Regions from separate parts of the Micromonospora sp. DT53 genome, predicted to be linked through region 1. Evidence: riboswitches for the same ligand, from Rfam matches in the RefSeq annotation. Region 1 holds a riboswitch; each other region holds the start of a gene.
What was found. Region 1 has a riboswitch for S-adenosylmethionine ahead of ACLQ3B_RS22575 (hypothetical protein). Riboswitches for the same ligand answer to the same signal wherever they lie in the genome.
Positions count from the first base shown of each region.

Region 2: linked by a shared signal. The riboswitch ahead of thrC (threonine synthase) and the one ahead of ACLQ3B_RS22575 (hypothetical protein) in region 1 are both predicted to bind S-adenosylmethionine.
Region 3: linked by a shared signal. The riboswitch ahead of ACLQ3B_RS15545 (aminotransferase class V-fold PLP-dependent enzyme) and the one ahead of ACLQ3B_RS22575 (hypothetical protein) in region 1 are both predicted to bind S-adenosylmethionine.

Region 1 covers NZ_JBNCKM010000007.1:146,731-151,869, forward strand. Annotated here, with positions in the region: gene ACLQ3B_RS22555 (hypothetical protein) at 1-120, opposite strand, end outside; gene ACLQ3B_RS22560 (hypothetical protein) at 162-479, opposite strand; gene ACLQ3B_RS22565 (hypothetical protein) at 489-1,262, opposite strand; gene ACLQ3B_RS22570 (GIY-YIG nuclease family protein) at 1,357-2,076, shown strand; gene ACLQ3B_RS22575 (hypothetical protein) at 2,116-2,718, opposite strand; SAM riboswitch class IV at 2,747-2,867, opposite strand; gene ACLQ3B_RS22580 (PucR family transcriptional regulator) at 2,974-4,203, opposite strand; gene ACLQ3B_RS22585 (dihydrodipicolinate synthase family protein) at 4,460-5,139, shown strand, end outside.
Region 2 covers NZ_JBNCKM010000004.1:270,727-275,865, reverse strand. Annotated here, with positions in the region: gene ACLQ3B_RS15465 (GNAT family N-acetyltransferase) at 1-1,011, opposite strand, end outside; gene thrC (threonine synthase) at 1,263-2,549, opposite strand; SAM riboswitch class I at 2,560-2,695, opposite strand; gene ACLQ3B_RS15455 (DMT family transporter) at 2,764-3,726, opposite strand; gene ACLQ3B_RS15450 (ArsR/SmtB family transcription factor) at 3,818-4,123, shown strand; gene ACLQ3B_RS15445 (DUF4232 domain-containing protein) at 4,323-5,012, shown strand; gene ACLQ3B_RS15440 (ABC transporter permease) at 5,022-5,139, opposite strand, start outside.
Region 3 covers NZ_JBNCKM010000004.1:293,062-298,200, forward strand. Annotated here, with positions in the region: gene ACLQ3B_RS15540 (FUSC family protein) at 1-1,092, shown strand, start outside; gene ACLQ3B_RS15545 (aminotransferase class V-fold PLP-dependent enzyme) at 1,117-2,385, opposite strand; SAM riboswitch class IV at 2,432-2,552, opposite strand; gene ACLQ3B_RS15550 (PrsW family glutamic-type intramembrane protease) at 2,576-4,060, shown strand; gene ACLQ3B_RS15555 (hypothetical protein) at 4,068-4,235, opposite strand; gene ACLQ3B_RS15560 (GroES family chaperonin) at 4,329-4,667, opposite strand; gene ACLQ3B_RS15565 (AI-2E family transporter) at 4,773-5,139, shown strand, end outside.

The sequences.
Region 1 (5,139 bases):
CTGTACCTGCTCGACGATCTCGTTGAACTTGGCGATCGCCGTGTCGATGCCGGCGCGGATATGGTCGAACGCCTTGTTGAACGGTTCCCCGTACTCAAGATCAGTGGTCCCTGGCTGCATCGGGTGCTCCGTGCCCTCTCCGAACGTCGCCCGGTGGGTCGCTAGGCCTTGTAGATCTCGTTGAGGTCCAGTGAGACGATCTCGTCGGCCCGGTCGTACTCGTCGGCGATGCGACGCAGGGCCTTGCCAACCTGTTCGAACTCGGTCACCGCTCCATTCAGAACGGCGACCATGAAGGCATGGAAGTCGTTGTACGCCAGCGAGTGGATGAGGACGTTCGCGTCACCGATGAAGAAGGCCGAGGGGTCCAGATGAAGTTGCTCCGCGGCTACCTTGACGGCAGCGACCTGGTCCGACAGCGTCAGCCACTTGACTCCCTCATCACGTAGCGAGTCGGTGATGACATTCAGTTCATCCATCTCACTACCTCACGATCCGGTCGGCCCGGAGCTGGTCAGCGCGAACGCGCGGAAAAGGGAACGGGCTTCCAACTGCAGCTCACCCGCGTCTGCCCGGGCGATCCGCCCGACGTCACCGGTGATGCCGGTGATGCCGCCTCCGCGGATGTGCAGCGTCAGGCAGCCGTCGGGGCTCGACATGCTCGAGTCGCCCTCCACTCTGGACCGGTGAGTCGCCGCATCAAGCTCTGCGTCGAGGTCGGACAGCGTTCGCCAGGTGTCGCGCAGCCAGGTGTGCTCGTCGACGTCCCGTTCGGGGCCGCTGTCGAGCGGCTCCTGATCCGGAGCCGCGGGACCTTTCTCCTCCGCCTGCAGGTGAAGGAGCGCCGCCAGTTCGAGGGCGGCCTGCACGGCGGCGGCGTACGCCTCGAAGAGCGCATCGGCGAACCCACCAGGGCCGAGCCGGCTGCGCCAGTCGCGAACGATCGTGACAGCTGAGACCTGTCGCTGGGTGTCGACCACCACGCGGACGGACCCGGTCTGGTCCGCCCCGGAGCACTCCTCGGGTCGCAGCTCACGTCCCGTCTCGCGCAGCGCACGACCGGCCTGCTCCCGCAAGGCGGAATCGTCGCCAAGGAAGTCCAGGCTCGCCAGTCTCAGGCGTTCATGCCTGCGGCCTTGCTGCATTCGCCCCCCGGCTTCCTGCTCGGTCAACGCTTTCCGTGATGCGCCCGCCACGGCGAGGTAGGACCACGGTACGTGAATGACCATGATCCGTGGGACCCCGGACGCTGGGCTGGTCATGGTGGATACTCTTGCCGCTCTTCCCGGCCGCTGCTGAGGTGGCCGGGATCGCCGCATCCGACGGCGAATGCAGCTACGGGAGGAGAGGGCGGTCGTGGCATCTCCAGTTCAAGACCACCGCGTGCACGTCGCGCAGAAGTGGGGCTTCGGGATGGCCCCCGTCAAGCCCGAGGTCCAGCAGAGACGACGGCAGTCGGTGGCGGCCGTGCTGAGCTACCTGCAGAACGACCCGGCTGAGCCCACCACGGCACTGCTGGAGGCACTGTCGGAAGTCAAGGGGCTCTACACGCGCTGTCACAGGCAGGACCAGTGGGACTGGTTCACCGTGTGGCAGCAACTGGGCCGCCCTGGACGTAAGCGCTGCCGACAAGCTGGTGACGCGCTCGGTCGGTTACGCACCGCGATCAGGGATGGCGACGATGCCACAGCTGCCAAGCAGCTCACGCTGCTGACTGACGCGGACGCGCAGGTCCATCTGGCCGGACTCGTCGGGGAACAGCCGCGTGAACCGCGAGGAGCTGGCTACATCTACGTGCTGTCGACTCGCGAGCAGCCTCGGATGCTCAAGGTCGGCTACACCGAGCGGACCGTCGAGGAGCGGGTGAGGGAGATCAATCGGGCGACAGGCGTGGTCATCCCGTTCGGCGTGCGGGCTCTGTGGGTGGTCGCGGATGCTCCGTCGGTGGAGGCCGAGGTGCACGATCGATTGGCGCCCTACCGGGTACGCAAGGACCGCGAGTTCTTCGACCTCGACTTCCGCGACGCGTCCGCCCTCATCCAGGGCTACATCGACGGTCTCCGACGCGAGGACTGACGTGGTCGCCGTCGTCAGCGCACCGTCGATGGCTGATGGTCAACGAGCGGTGAACAGGAATTGGGTCTGGGCCTGCCGGAGGCTGCTGAGGTCGTCCGGCACGGGCAGGACGCCGTAGCGGTCGAAGGCGTCGACGCTTGCTCCGAGCGAGGGCGGCGACTGCCGCTGCCACTCGGCCAGCCGCACGCTCGACACAATCGGGCGTAGTGGCTCGGCGAGCCGGGCGAACTCCAGCTGCTGCCACTCGCGCAACTCGTGGCACCGTCGCGCGGAGGCCACCAGCGAGACAGCGACCTCGGTGGTCGTGGCCGTTTGCGGCTGGGCCACGTCGCCGTTCATGAGGGAGTGCCGGCCCAGCGGCAGCGCGGCGCGGTGGCCGTACCGTTCGCCGACGACCTGCGAGACGAGTCGGCAGGTCTCGCAGGCCAGCCACGACCACCGGGTTCGGGTGGTCACCGTGGCCCGGACGCACAACACACACAGGTCGAGGTCGCCGGGGATGTCCTGGTCCTGCCACTGCTGCTCCCACTCCGGCGTACGGGGCTGGCAGCGGCACCGCTGCTCGCGCGGGGCACCGCCGCGCAGGTGCCCGCAGGTCAGGCAGACCGCGAAAGCTGCCAGGTCCAGCTCTTCGAATGACACGGTGAACTCGCTCTCCGGTGCCATGAGGCACCCGCTCTTGCCGTACCGCAGCTTGCGGTCGGCCTGGTCTTCCCCCGGAGGCACCGTGCGCGGGTGGCGCGGTTGCCGGGTCAGCAAGCCGGGAGGCTTGACGCTGACCACTCTTGACGCCCAGGAAGCATAGAGATCACCGATGTCGAGAGCAACCTCCAGGCAACACACGGAAAGGCCGGAGTAGATGGCGGTCGGCGGTGGCGGAATTTTCCCCAGGCGGTGTCACGCCGTGCGGTAGTGACCGCTGAGCCGACCGAGCTTCATGGCCAGGTGCAGGCACAGCCGTTCGTTGCCGTCCTTGAGGTCGGTCCCGGCGAGCTGTTCCACACGTTGCAGCCGGTAGTAGAGGGTCGTGCGGTGCAGTCGGAGCTTCTCGGCGGTGGCGTGCGCGTTGCCGGCCAGGTCGAGGTAGGCCTCCAGGGTCTCCAGCAGCACCTGGTGAGCGTCGTCGCGCAGCAGCCGCTCCAGCCCGGGATGGACGCCCGCGACGTCGAGGTGCTGACTGTCCAGCTGGGACAGCACCCGGTAGATGCCCAGACGGGCCCAGGAGACCACCCGGCCCAGCGCGGGCAGTTGCGTGCCGACGCGGGCGGCCTGCGCGGCCTCCTGGTAGGACTCGACCGCGGTGGACAGCCCGGCGCGGGGCTGGCCGATGCCGGTCACGGTCCGGTCCACCGAGGTCAGACCCCGCGTCGCGGTTGCCAGCGCCTCGGTGAGGTGCCCGGCGGAGGCTTCCGGCGAGGGGCGACCAGCGATCCGGTCGCCGCAGACCAGCAGCACCCCGTGGTCGTGCCAGACGTGGTGCAGCGTCTCCCGTACTCCGATCCACCGGCGGGTGGTGACCAGGGCCTGTTCCAGGGCGATCCGGGCCACCTCGTCGGGCTGCCGCCCGGCGGCCGGTACGAGCTGGGCGACGAGCGCGACGGTCGACCCGTCGGCGACCACCACGCCCTCCTCCAGCAGCGCCCGCGCCGCGTGCTCGCGCGCCTGCCGGCTCTCCACCAGGAGGGTGCGGGTGGCTTCGGTCTCCCGCTGTGCGGCGAGCTCACCGAGCAGGTTCTCCCGGTACAGGGCCAGCGACAGGTCGGTGAAGGGGCCGGTGGCGGTGGCGATGTCGGAGTCGGTCATCGAGCCGTCCGCGTCGATGAACCAGACGAACCCGAGCAGCAGGTCGTCGTGCCGGATCGGCACGCACACCCTCGCCAGCAGGTCCAGCTCGGCGCACGCGGGGGTGCGGACCGGCGTGTGCGCCGTGAGCACGCCCATGCCTCGGAACCAGGCGATCACCTCCGGCGTCGTCTGCCGCCGCAGGATCGACGTCCGGCGGACGTCGTCCATCGGGCCGTCGTGCTCGCTGTAGGCGACCACCCGCTGTCGCCGGTCCTCGATGAGGGCGGGTCGCCCCACCCGGGCGGCGACGGCGTCGACGATTCGCTGGAGCTCACCGTGCATCTAACTCCGTTACCTCTCAGTGCGCTCTGGTGAGCGCACGACCGCCAGTCCTTACCCTCCGGTGCGGGTGGGGCATCGCGCAAGGTCCACTGTCGAAGTCACGACAAAAAGACGGGCGGCCACGCGACGGTTTCGGCATCTGTCCGAAGACCGGGAGCGACAGGCGTTCCTAGGGTTCCGGTACGGACCGCACCAGCGGCGCCGCGCACGGCGCGCATGGGCTGACGGGTGGTGCCGGTGGGGAGGGGATTTCCGAGTGGGAGCTGGTAGGCCCTGGCGGGGCGTGTTGGTCGCCATCGCCACGCCGTTTCGGGCCGACCTGTCGGTCGACTTCGACAGGCTCCAGGAACACGTCGGTTGGCTCGCCGCCGAGGGGTGTCACGGGGTCGCGCCGTGCGCGTCGATGGGGGAGTATCGGGCCCTCTCCGACGACGAGCGAGCGGCCGTGGTCAAGGCGACGGTGGAGGCCGCGCCGTCCGGCTGCGCAGTGCTGCCCGGTGTCGGCGGCTACGGCAGCAGGCAGGCCCGCCGCTGGGCGGAGCAGGCCGCCGAGGCCGGCGCCCACGGCGTGCTCGCGCGGCCACCCGACGGGCCAGCCGCCCGCGCCGCCGACGTGGTCGCCCACTACCGGGAGGTGGCGGCGGTCGGCCTGCCGGTGGTCGCCCACAACGAACCGTCCGACACCCGGTTGGATCTCACGCCGGACCTGTTGGCGACCGTCGCCGAGATCGACGGGATCGTCGCGGTCAAGGAGGTCACCGGCGACGTGCGCAGGTTGCATCGCCTGCGGGACCTCTGCCCGCACGTCGACGTGCTGGTCGGTGCCGACGACGTGGTGCTCGAACTGGTGCTGTGCGGCGCCACGGGATGGGTAGCTACCCTCCCCAACGCGCTGCCCCGCCAGGCCGTGCGCCTGTACGAGCTGTGCGTCGCCCG
Region 2 (5,139 bases), on a different contig from region 1:
GAGCTGCCAGTCGGTCCAGGAGTCCACCGAGCGGAAGCCGAGCTGCTCGTTGATCGCCACCATGTAGCTGTTGCTGGCGGCGTTGATGGTGTCGATGCTCCGTACCGCCGGCTCGTGGGTCAGCAGGTGGTGCAGGTTCTCCGCCTTGGCGATGAGGCCGAGCCGGTGCCCACGGTGGGCCGGGTCGACGATGGTGATCTGCTGGAACGCGTGCCAGTCGGCGGAGGCGCCCACCTCCAGCAGCGTCCAGGCGACCAGCCGGCCGGATGCCTCGTGTCGCATCCCGAGGTGGTATCGCCGCCGGCCCTTGGCCTCCAAGGCCCGCTCGGTTCCACGGATGCGCTCGGCGTCCACCTGCTCCGGCTCCCACTGCACGTCGCCCAGGGGCGCGTCCATCATCAGTCGGCCGTCCAGGTAGGCGATGTCCGTCAGATACTCCTGCGGGGTGGCACCCCGCCAGCAGACCGACAGGTAGCCCTCGGCTCGGGGCCGGGCCTCGGCGAGTGCCGCCCGGAGGGCGACCCGGTCGATCTTGTCGACGTCGAGCCGGCGACGCACCTCGACCAACGCGGCCTGCGCACCGGTCGAGGCGGCGAACGCGTCACCCGCCACGCTTCGGGCCGGCCCGTCGGGCAGCGCGGAGACGGTGAGTGCCACGACCCGCTTGCGGCCGTGCTCGCGCAGCAGGCGCACTCCGTACTCGTGCAGTGCCCGGCCGATGCCCCGGCGCCGCAGCTCGGGATGCACCTTCAGCTCGGCGCTGGCGTTGTCGGTGTTGTCGAGCTGCGGTAGGCCCAGCTGAAGGTAGCCGGCCGGCACGCCGTCCAGTCGGGCCAGCGCCCAGAGCGACCGGGTGCCGGGCATCGGCGTGTGGAACAGCGCGTCGAACCGCCGCCGGCAGAAGGGCGGCAGATCCGGCAGATCGGCGTCGTTGACCGCCGCCCCGATCCGGTACGCCTCGTCGACCGAAGTGTGGTCGGCGCCGTCGAACGACGCGATCGTGATGCTCATGCCGCTGAGCCTGCACCCGGGAAAAGCGATCGGGCCAGCGAATTAATCGCTGGCCCGATCGGACGTGGTCGGGAGGGACACTCGCACAACGCCTCCGGCGTTGGGTCGCAAGAACTTCAAAAGTCTTCGGCGAAATGCCCTCCCGCACGGAGCATCTTGCGCCGTCCGGTTCCTGCCGTCAAGTCCGTAGCGGCGGGTTTTCCACACTCACAGCGAAAACCCAGTTACCGACTGATCCACTCGGCCCCGGGTCAGCCGAGGAGACCGGCGTCGCGGGCGGCGCGCAGCGAGGGCTTGATGTGATGGGTCGGCCCGACCTCGCCGGCCACCGCGTCGATGGTCTTCAGACCCTCTCCGGTGTTGAACACGACGGTCTCGGCCGTCGGGTCGAGCCGACCGGACTCGACAAGCTTGCGCAGCACGGCCACCGTCACCCCACCTGCGGTTTCAGCGAAGACACCTGTGGTACGCGCCAGATCGCGGATGCCCGCACGGATCTCGTCGTCGTCGGCGTACTCCATCCAACCGCCGGTGCGGCGGACCGCCTCCAGGGCGTAGAGGCCGGCCGCCGGGTCGCCGATGTTTAGCGACTTGGCGATGCCTGTCGGCTTGACCGGGATGATCGTGTCGGTCTCGGCGTGCAGGGCGGTGGCGATCGGGTTGCAGCCGGCCGACTGCGCACCGAAGACCTTCCAGCCGCCGGCCGGCGCCTCGACCAGGCCGATCTCGACCAGCTCGGAGAACGCCTTGTCAATCTTGGTGAGCAGCTCGCCGCTGGCCATCGGAATGACCACCTGCGCCGGGATCCGCCAGCCGAGCTGCTCGGCGACCTCGTAGCCGAGGGTCTTGGAGCCCTCCGCGTAGTACGGCCGGACGTTCACGTTGACGAACGCGGTGTCCTCGAATTCGTCGGTCTCCACCAGCTCGCCGCAGAGCCGGTTGACGTCGTCGTACGAGCCGTCGATGGCGACCAGCTCGCCGCCGTAGACGGCGGTGGTGATGACCTTGCCCTGCTCCAGGTCGCTGGGGATGAAGACCACCGAGGGCACGCCCGCGCGGGCGGCGTGGGCGGCCACCGAGTTGGCCAGGTTGCCTGTCGACGCGCAGGCGAACCGGGTGAAGCCGAGCGCCTTGGCGGCGGTGAGCGCCACCGAGACGACCCGGTCCTTGAACGAGTGGGTGGGGTTGGCGCTGTCGTCCTTGACCCAGAGCGGCGCGGTGATGCCCAGCTCGGTGGCGAGGTGCGGGGCCGCCACCAGCGGGGTCAGCCCCGGGTCGAGGGTGACCCGGCTGGCCGGGTCCTGACCGGCGGGGAGCAGGGCGGCGTACCGCCAGATGTTGTTCGGGCCGGCCTCGATCTGCTCGCGGGTCACGGTGGCCAGCGCTGCGGTGTCGTAGTCGACTTCCAGCGGGCCGAAACACTCGTAACAGGCGTGCTGGGCGGCGAGCGGGTAGCGGGCCGAACAGGCACGGCAGACCAGGGCGCGGGCGGGGCTGGCAGAGGTGTCAATGCCGGAGGTGACGAGCGTCGACGTCATGTCGAGAGTCCTCTCATCTTTCCCCGCATCGCACGGTGCGGCGGGGACGGAATTGGCACCTGCCCCGCGGGTCGCTCAGCGGTGAGCGCGCGGGGTGGTTGCCGGGGCGTCGTCGGGCCGTATCCCTCAGCCCCTCTGGATGAGGTATTCAGTTGTGCCGTCGAGTCTAGGACAACGCTGTCGACCGCTGCTACCGCTGATCCCAGGGAGTGGGTCAGCGAGCACTCACGGCCATGGGGTCGGTCACCGCGATCGGGTCCGTGACCGCGCTCGCCTGGGGCAGCGACGTGGTCCGGGGACGGGCTGCGAGGTTCGCGGCGATCAGGGCGGCGATCGTGATGGCGGCCCCGACCAGTTCCACCGGCTCCGGGCGGTAGCCGCGGGCGATCTGCACCGCGAAGGTGGTCACCGGGACCAGGTTCATGAACAGCGCGGCGTTGGCGGCGCCGAGTCGTTGCACGCCTGTGTTCCAGGCCAGGACCGCGATCACGGCGCCCACCAGCACGGCGTACGCCAGCTGCGGGGTGACCGCCACGAGGTCGGCGGCGGCCGGCGCGTGCTGCCAGCCGACGGCGTCGGCGCCGATGCTCAGGACGAGCATGGCGGCCGTGCCGGCGAGCGCGGTCAGGGTGGTGAAGCGCAGCGGCGACCATTCACCGAACCGGCTGGCGCCGTGGGTGTAGATGCCCCAGCCGAGTACCGCGCCGATCATCATCAGCCCGCCGAGGCCGAACTGGCCGAGTCCGGCCAGACTCCCGCGCGTGATCACCAGGCCGACGCCGAGGAGCGCCACCAGGGAGAGGGCCAGCAGGAGCGGCTTCGGGCGTACGCCGTCGCGCGCCCAGCGGACGAGCTGGGTGATCACCGGAGTGGTGGCCACGAAGAGTGAGATCTGCTGCGGGGCGGCGTGTTCGAGCGCCAGGTTGGTGAGCAGGTTGAAGCCCGCGAAGCCGACCACCCCGAGCACCACCACCTCCATCGCCCGGCCGCCGTGCCGCAGCGCGCCGGCCCCCTCGCGCAGCAACAGGATGGCGACCAGGACGGCGGCGGCCAGCAGGTAGCGCGCGGTGGTCAGGTTGAGCGGGTCGACCCGGTTGAGCGCGCTGGCCAGGATCGGGAACATCACGCCCCAGCCGAGCACGGCGATCAGTGGGTATGCGGTGGCGCGGGATCGCATTGGTAACTCCAATGTTCGAGTATCATCGAACCAACGACACCGACCATAGGGTGTTGTTCGATGATTGTCGAACAAGGGTTACACTGGTCACATGGAGCCGCACGAGCCCGACCTGACCGCCGTACCGGTCACCAACGTGTTGGCCGCACTCGCCGACGACGTGCGGCTACAGATCGTCCGGGCGCTCGCCGAGGGCGGCGAGTCCGCCTGCGGCAGCTTCGACTTCGGCGTCTCCAAGGCGACCCGGAGCCACCACCTGAAGGTGCTGCGCGAGGCGGGCCTGACCCGGACCAGGGCCGCCGGCACCAGCCGCCTGGTCCGGCTCCGCCGAGACGAGCTGGACAAGCTCTACCCCGGCCTCCTAGACGCGGTCCTAACCCAACACCCGCCAACCTGACCCCCACACAACCCCGTCGATCAAGGAGTTGTGGTGGGTGACAAAGCGCCCGCTCGGCACCAAAACAGGCACCACAACTCCATGATCGACGGGGTGGGCCTGCCGTGCGTCCCGGCGACCGAAACTGCAAGATCGGCGCGGGCGAGGCCGGGGTGGGGGTGGGGCGACGGGTGGTTTCCTTGTGGGCGAGGATCGACGGATGATCTCTCGGGGGACGGCGGCGCGGCGACGGGGCAGCACGGCGTCCGCGACTGTCACCGCGTTCACGGCGGCGCTCACTCTCGGCGCGTGTCTGCCTGGCGACCATCGCGGCCAGGACGGCCCGCGACCACGTACCGCGCCCACCACCGCCGCAAGTCCGTCGGGGAGCGTCGAGTGCCCGGCCAGCGGCGTTCGGATCCGGTCGACCGGCGGAGACGCCGCCATGGGCCTGCGCGCCCTCGGCCTGGAGTTGGTCAACTGTGCTGACCACCCCTACCAGCTCAACGGGTATCCGGTGCTGCACGTGTTCGACGAGGCGCGCGAGCCGGTCCTGCTGCGGGTGGTCAACGGCGCGAAGGAGATCACCTCGGGCTTCGACCAACCACCCCGACCGGTCACCCTCGCCACCGGGGAGCGGGCCACCGCTGTGGTGCTCTGGCGCAACCTGGTCACCGACTCGACAGTGGTGGCCACCAACGGTGAGTTCCTGACGGTGGCGCCCGCTGCCGGGCAGCCGGCCGAAGAGGTCGACCCGGACGGGCCGATCGACCTTGGCAACACCGGCCGGATCGGCGTCAGCGCCTGGAAGAAGGCCGACCCGTCCACGCCGGTGCCGACCCGGCCGGCCCCGCCGCCGACACCGAGCGCGGTGCCGTCGTCGGTGAGCCCACCCGACAGCGTGCTGTGAGCCAACCCGCTACGACGTGATGTCCTTGCGGGTGAAGCGCCAGAACGCCAGACCCCAGAACAGCGTCGCGTAGCTGATCGCCGAGATGCAGCCCCGCACCACGTCGTCGGTCTGCACCGGAGTGGAC
Region 3 (5,139 bases), on a different contig from region 1:
GTACAGGCCGGGCTGGCCGCCGGACTCGCGTACCTGATCTCGCACAAGGTGCTCGGCAACCCGCAACCGGTCTTCGCGCCGATCTCCGCGGTCGGCACCCTGGCCGCGTCGGTCGGCCAGCGGTTCCGCCGGACCGTCGAGTTGATCGTCGGGGTGGGGGTCGGGGTGGCCGTCGGCGATCTCCTGATCTACCTGCTCGGCACCGGCGCGTGGCAGCTCGGCCTGGTGGTCACGGTGGCGATCCTGCTCACCATCTTCGCGGGGGCGAGCGTGGCCATCGTCATCCAGGCGGCGGCCACGGCGGTGCTGATCGTCACGCTGAGCCCGTCGACCCAAAACCTGGAGATCCCCCGCTTCGTCGACGCGTTCCTCGGTGGTGGGGTCGCGCTGCTGGTGACGGCTGTGCTGCTGCCGCTGAACCCGCTCCGGGTGATCAACCGCGCAGCCCGACCCGCCCTGGACCTGCTCGCCGCCCAACTCGACGCCACCGCCGACGGGCTGCGCGCCCGCGACCGCGCCACCATCCAGGGCGCACTGGAAAGGCTGCGCAACAACAAGGAGGAGCTGGCCACGCTGGGCGAGGCGATCGAGGGGGCGAAGGAGACCGCCACCCTCTCCCCGGCCCGCTGGCACCGCCGCGACGAGTTGACCCACTACGCGGAGGCGGCCGACCCCATCGACCGGGCGATGCGCAACAGCGGCACGCTCATCCGCCGGTCCGTCACGCTTGTCGAGGACGAGGAACCGGTGCCCGATCCGATGCCGGACGCGATCGCCCACCTCGCCGAGTCGGTCCGGCTGCTCAAGCACGAGTTCGCCGCCAGCGAGGAACCGGAGAAGGCCCGGGAACGGTCGCTGCGGGCGGTCAGCGAGGCCGGCCGGGCGTACGGCGCCGGGGTGGGCTTCTCCGGCAGTGTGGTGGTCGCCCAGATCCGCACCACGGCGAGCGACCTGCTGGTGGCCTCCGGGATCGAGCAGGAGGAGGCGAACCGATGGATCCGCGACGCCTTCGGGGAGCAGGAGCGCCCGGTCGGTGAGCCCGCCGAGCCCGGCGACACGCCGAAGCCGCCAACCGCCCCGCCGGTCGGCTGAGCGCGGGCCACCGCCGGCCGGGCCTCAGCCCAGCTCGGCCAGCGCGGCGAGCAACCGGTCCACCTGGGCGGCCGTGCTGCCCAACCCGATGCTGGCGCGCAGCGCGGTGGGCGGCAGGTCCCGCCGGCCGGTACGCCCCGCCGCCTCACTGAGCAGACGCCGGGCCAGCGGGTGGGCACAGAACAACCCGTCCCGTACGCCGATGTGGTGCTCGGCGGCCAGCCGTGCGGCCACCTCGGTGGAGTCCCGTCCGGCGACCACGAACGAGACGATGCCGACCCGGGGCGCGTCCGGGCCGAAGGTGCGCAGCTCGACGACGTGCGGCAGGGCGGCGAGGCCGGTCCGCAGTCGGGCCAGCAGGGCCTGCTCGTGGGCGGCCAGCGCAACCTGGTCCGCGTCGTCGAGCGCCGCGCACACCGCCGCCAGCGCCACCGCGCCGAGCAGGTTCGGGGTGCCGCCCTCGTGTCGCCCCGGGCCGGTCGTCCAGGTCACGTCGTGGGTGGCCGGCCCGACGTGGCTGGTGGCCCCACCACCGGCCAGGTACGGCGGGGCGGCGTCCAACCAGTCCGCCCGGCCGATCAGCACGCCCGCGCCGAACGGTGCGTACAGCTTGTGGCCGGACACGGCCAGGTAGTCGACGTCGAGCGCGTGCCTGTCGACAGGCGCGTGCGGGGCGAGTTGCGCGGCGTCCAGCACGATCCGGGCACCGTGCCGGTGGGCCACCCGCGCCAGTTCGGCGACAGGCCACCGCTCACCTGTCACGTTGCTCGCACCGGTCACCGCGACCAACACCGGCAGCGCCGGGCTGCTGCCCCGGCGCAGCTCGGTCAGGGCTGCGGCGAGGTCGCGTACCGCCCCGTCGGGGTCGGTGGGCACCGGCAACCGCACCGACCCGCGCGGCCAGGGCAGCAGGTTGGCATGGTGCTCGCCGGCGAACGTGACGACAGTCGTGCCGGCCGGCACGGCACGCGCCAGCAGGTTGAGCGCGTCCGTCGTGTTGCGGGTGAAGACCACGTGATCGTCGGCGCGAGCGCCGAAGAAGTCGCCGATCGTCTGCCGGGCCTGCTCGTACGCGAGGGTGCAGCGTCGCGACAGCGCTCCCGCTCCGCGATGCACGCTGGCGTACCAGGGCAGCAGCTCGGCCACGGCGTCGGCGGCGGCCCGCGCGCACGGCGCAGTGGCCGCGTAGTCCAGGTTGATCTCGCCGGGCACGCCGAGGACGTCGAGCGGCGCGGTCGGCGCGGTCGGCGCGGTGGGCAGGGTGGGCAGCGAGGGGACGAGAGTGACGGACACGCCGGAACCTCCGGGGTCAGGGACCCCGGGTGCGGCATCGGGACGGGGTCCGCGCTTGCCCAGCACACCGATCGGGCTGGGCCCGGTCATCACCCGGGGCACCCCACCGCGAACTCGACGAGGGTTGCCGGCCAGCAAGCCGGGGCTTGACGCTGGCGCTCGTGACCTGCCGGCAGCATAGCGGCTACCGATGCGACCGAACCAGCCGGCGGCGGATGGCTACGCTGACCGCATGGCCGACACCCCGCCCGGTACACCGCTGCCGCCGTCGCCCGCCGCCCCGCCCGCGCCCGCCGCACCTCCCGTGGGCGAGACGCCCCGGATGCCGCTGCGCCGACTCGGCTGGCGGCGGTTCCTGGCGCTGGCCGGGGTGGTGCTGCTCATCGCGGCGTGCGCGGTGTTCATGGTCTTCACGCTGGGCCAGTCGCTCGGTGTGCAGGCCCTGCTGATCGGCGTGGTCGCCGCCATCCTGCCGGTGCCGGTGCTGGTCGCCTGCTTCCTCTGGCTGGACCGGTACGAACCGGAGCCGCTGAAGTACCTGATCTTCTGCTTCGCCTGGGGGGCGTTCGTCTCCACCGCCGCCTCGCTCACGGTGAACGACTTCGCGGCCAACCGTTTCGCCGACTGGGGCCTACCGTCCGCGCTCACCGGGGTGCTGGTGGCGCCGTTCATCGAAGAGCTGACCAAGGCGCTGGGCCCGATCCTGCTGCTGGTGTTCCGCCGCCGCGAGTGGTCCGGGATCACCGACGGCCTGGTCTACTGCGGGCTCGCCGCGGTCGGTTTCGCGATGGTGGAGAACATCCTCTACCTGGGCGGGTTGGGGTACGCGTCCGGCGCCGACCGCTACGGCCCGGCCACCGGCATCCAGCAGGTCATCGCGATCTTCATTCTGCGGATCCTGCTGTTCGGGTTCGCCCATCCCCTTTTCACCTCGATGACCGGTGTGGGGCTGGGTATCGCCTCCCGGACGGCCGACCGGCGCATCCGGGTGCTCGCCCCGATCGCCGGCCTGCTGCTGGCGATGATGCTGCACGGCACGTGGAACCTGCTGCCCACGCTGACCCAGGCCACCGGCGAGGCCATGATCATGCTGTACGGCTTCCTGGGCCTCATGGTGCCGGTCTTCTTCGGCACCGTGGGGCTGGCGCTGTGGCTGCGCGCGTGGGAGGGGCGGCTCACCGAGCGGGCTCTGCCCGACTACGTACGCGCCGGCTGGCTCAGCCCGCCCGAGGTGGCCGCCCTGAGCAGTCTCGGCAGGCGGCACGCCGCCCGCAGTTGGGCGCGGCGGGTGGCCGGTGACGCCGGGGTGCGGGCGATGCGGGGTTACCAGTCCGCCGCCACCCGGCTGGCCCTGCTGCGCGACGGGACACTGCGCGGCCTGGACCGTAAGCCCGCCGACCAGGAGCGGACCGCCCGCGAGGAGCGGGAGTTGCTGGACGCGATAAGCGCGTACCGGTCGTTCTTCGTCGGTCGGGACCCGCAGGCCCCGACGGGGGTCTGGGACGGCAGCCGCTATCTCCTGCGCTTCCCGGACGGCACGCAGCGCCCGGTGGACGCACCGGACGAGCCGGTGGTGCCGATCCCGGTGGTGTTGGCCCCGGCTCCGGTCGGGTATGCCCCGCCCGGCTGGGCCGGCCCGCGATCGGCGCCTCCCTGGCCGCCGACGCACCCCTGACAGTGGCTCAGGCCAGCAGCGACGTGAGGAAGTCGCCGAGGCCCTGGAACATCGCGATCAGCGCGGCCCCGATCCCCCGGAACAACTGCGCGGCGCCGTCCGGCCGGAAGGCCATGAAGTAGATCAGGAACGCGACACTGCCCCAGGTCAACAGCTTCTTCACGAATACCGGCATCGTCCCTCCCCAGGGCCACGGTCGCCGGATGGCTTCCCGTCGTGCGGCCGGGCAAACGGTGCGCGGCGGGGCCTGGTGGCCGGGGGAGGCGCGTCAGAGGTAGAGGCCTGTCGAGTCGTTCTCGATCCGTACGGCGGCCACGGCGTGCACGTCCCGCTCTCGCAGCAGCACGTAACCGCGGCCGTGCAACTCGACCTCGGAGCGTTCGTCCGGGTCGAAGAGCACCCGGTCGCCGGAGACGATGGCGCGGACGTTCGGCCCCACCCCGACCGCGGTGGCCCAGGCGAGGCGCTTGCCGACCGCTGCCGTCGCCGGAATGACGATGCCTGCGGTGGAGCGGCGTTCGCCCTCGCTGCCCTCCATCCGCACCAGCACGCGGTCGTGCAGCAGGCGGATCGGCAGGCCGGCGTCGAGATCGTTGTCGGCGGTCACGCCGCAGACGCTACCGTGTGGCCGACGGTGGCCCACCGGTGGTTACGCCGGAGGTGGTCGGGGCATTGTGTGGCTGAACTGCCCTACGGTGTCGGGAACGGACGTATGCTGTCCGACCTGTCGCCGTTGGCGGGCCGGCTTTTCTGCCAGGAGGTGCGCTTGAGCCGCTTCGAGCGGGTACGCGGGCGGCTTCGCCGCGCCTACCAGTCACGACAGGCGTCGAAGCCCGTCGACGAGGGCGCGTCGACCGACACGTTGAACGACGTGTCGGAGGCGGCCCGGGTGGCGTCGCCGGCCGTGCCGGGGCCGACCGCGCCGCCGAGCGCCACGGTCTACGGCGCGGAACCTGCGGTGGACCTGCACAGCTCCACCACCAGTCGGGATGACGCCGACGTCCCGCACGGGCTGCGGATTGCCGCCGCGTGGTGTTGGCGACTGATCGTGATCGGCGTGGTGGCCTGGGCGCTGCTGC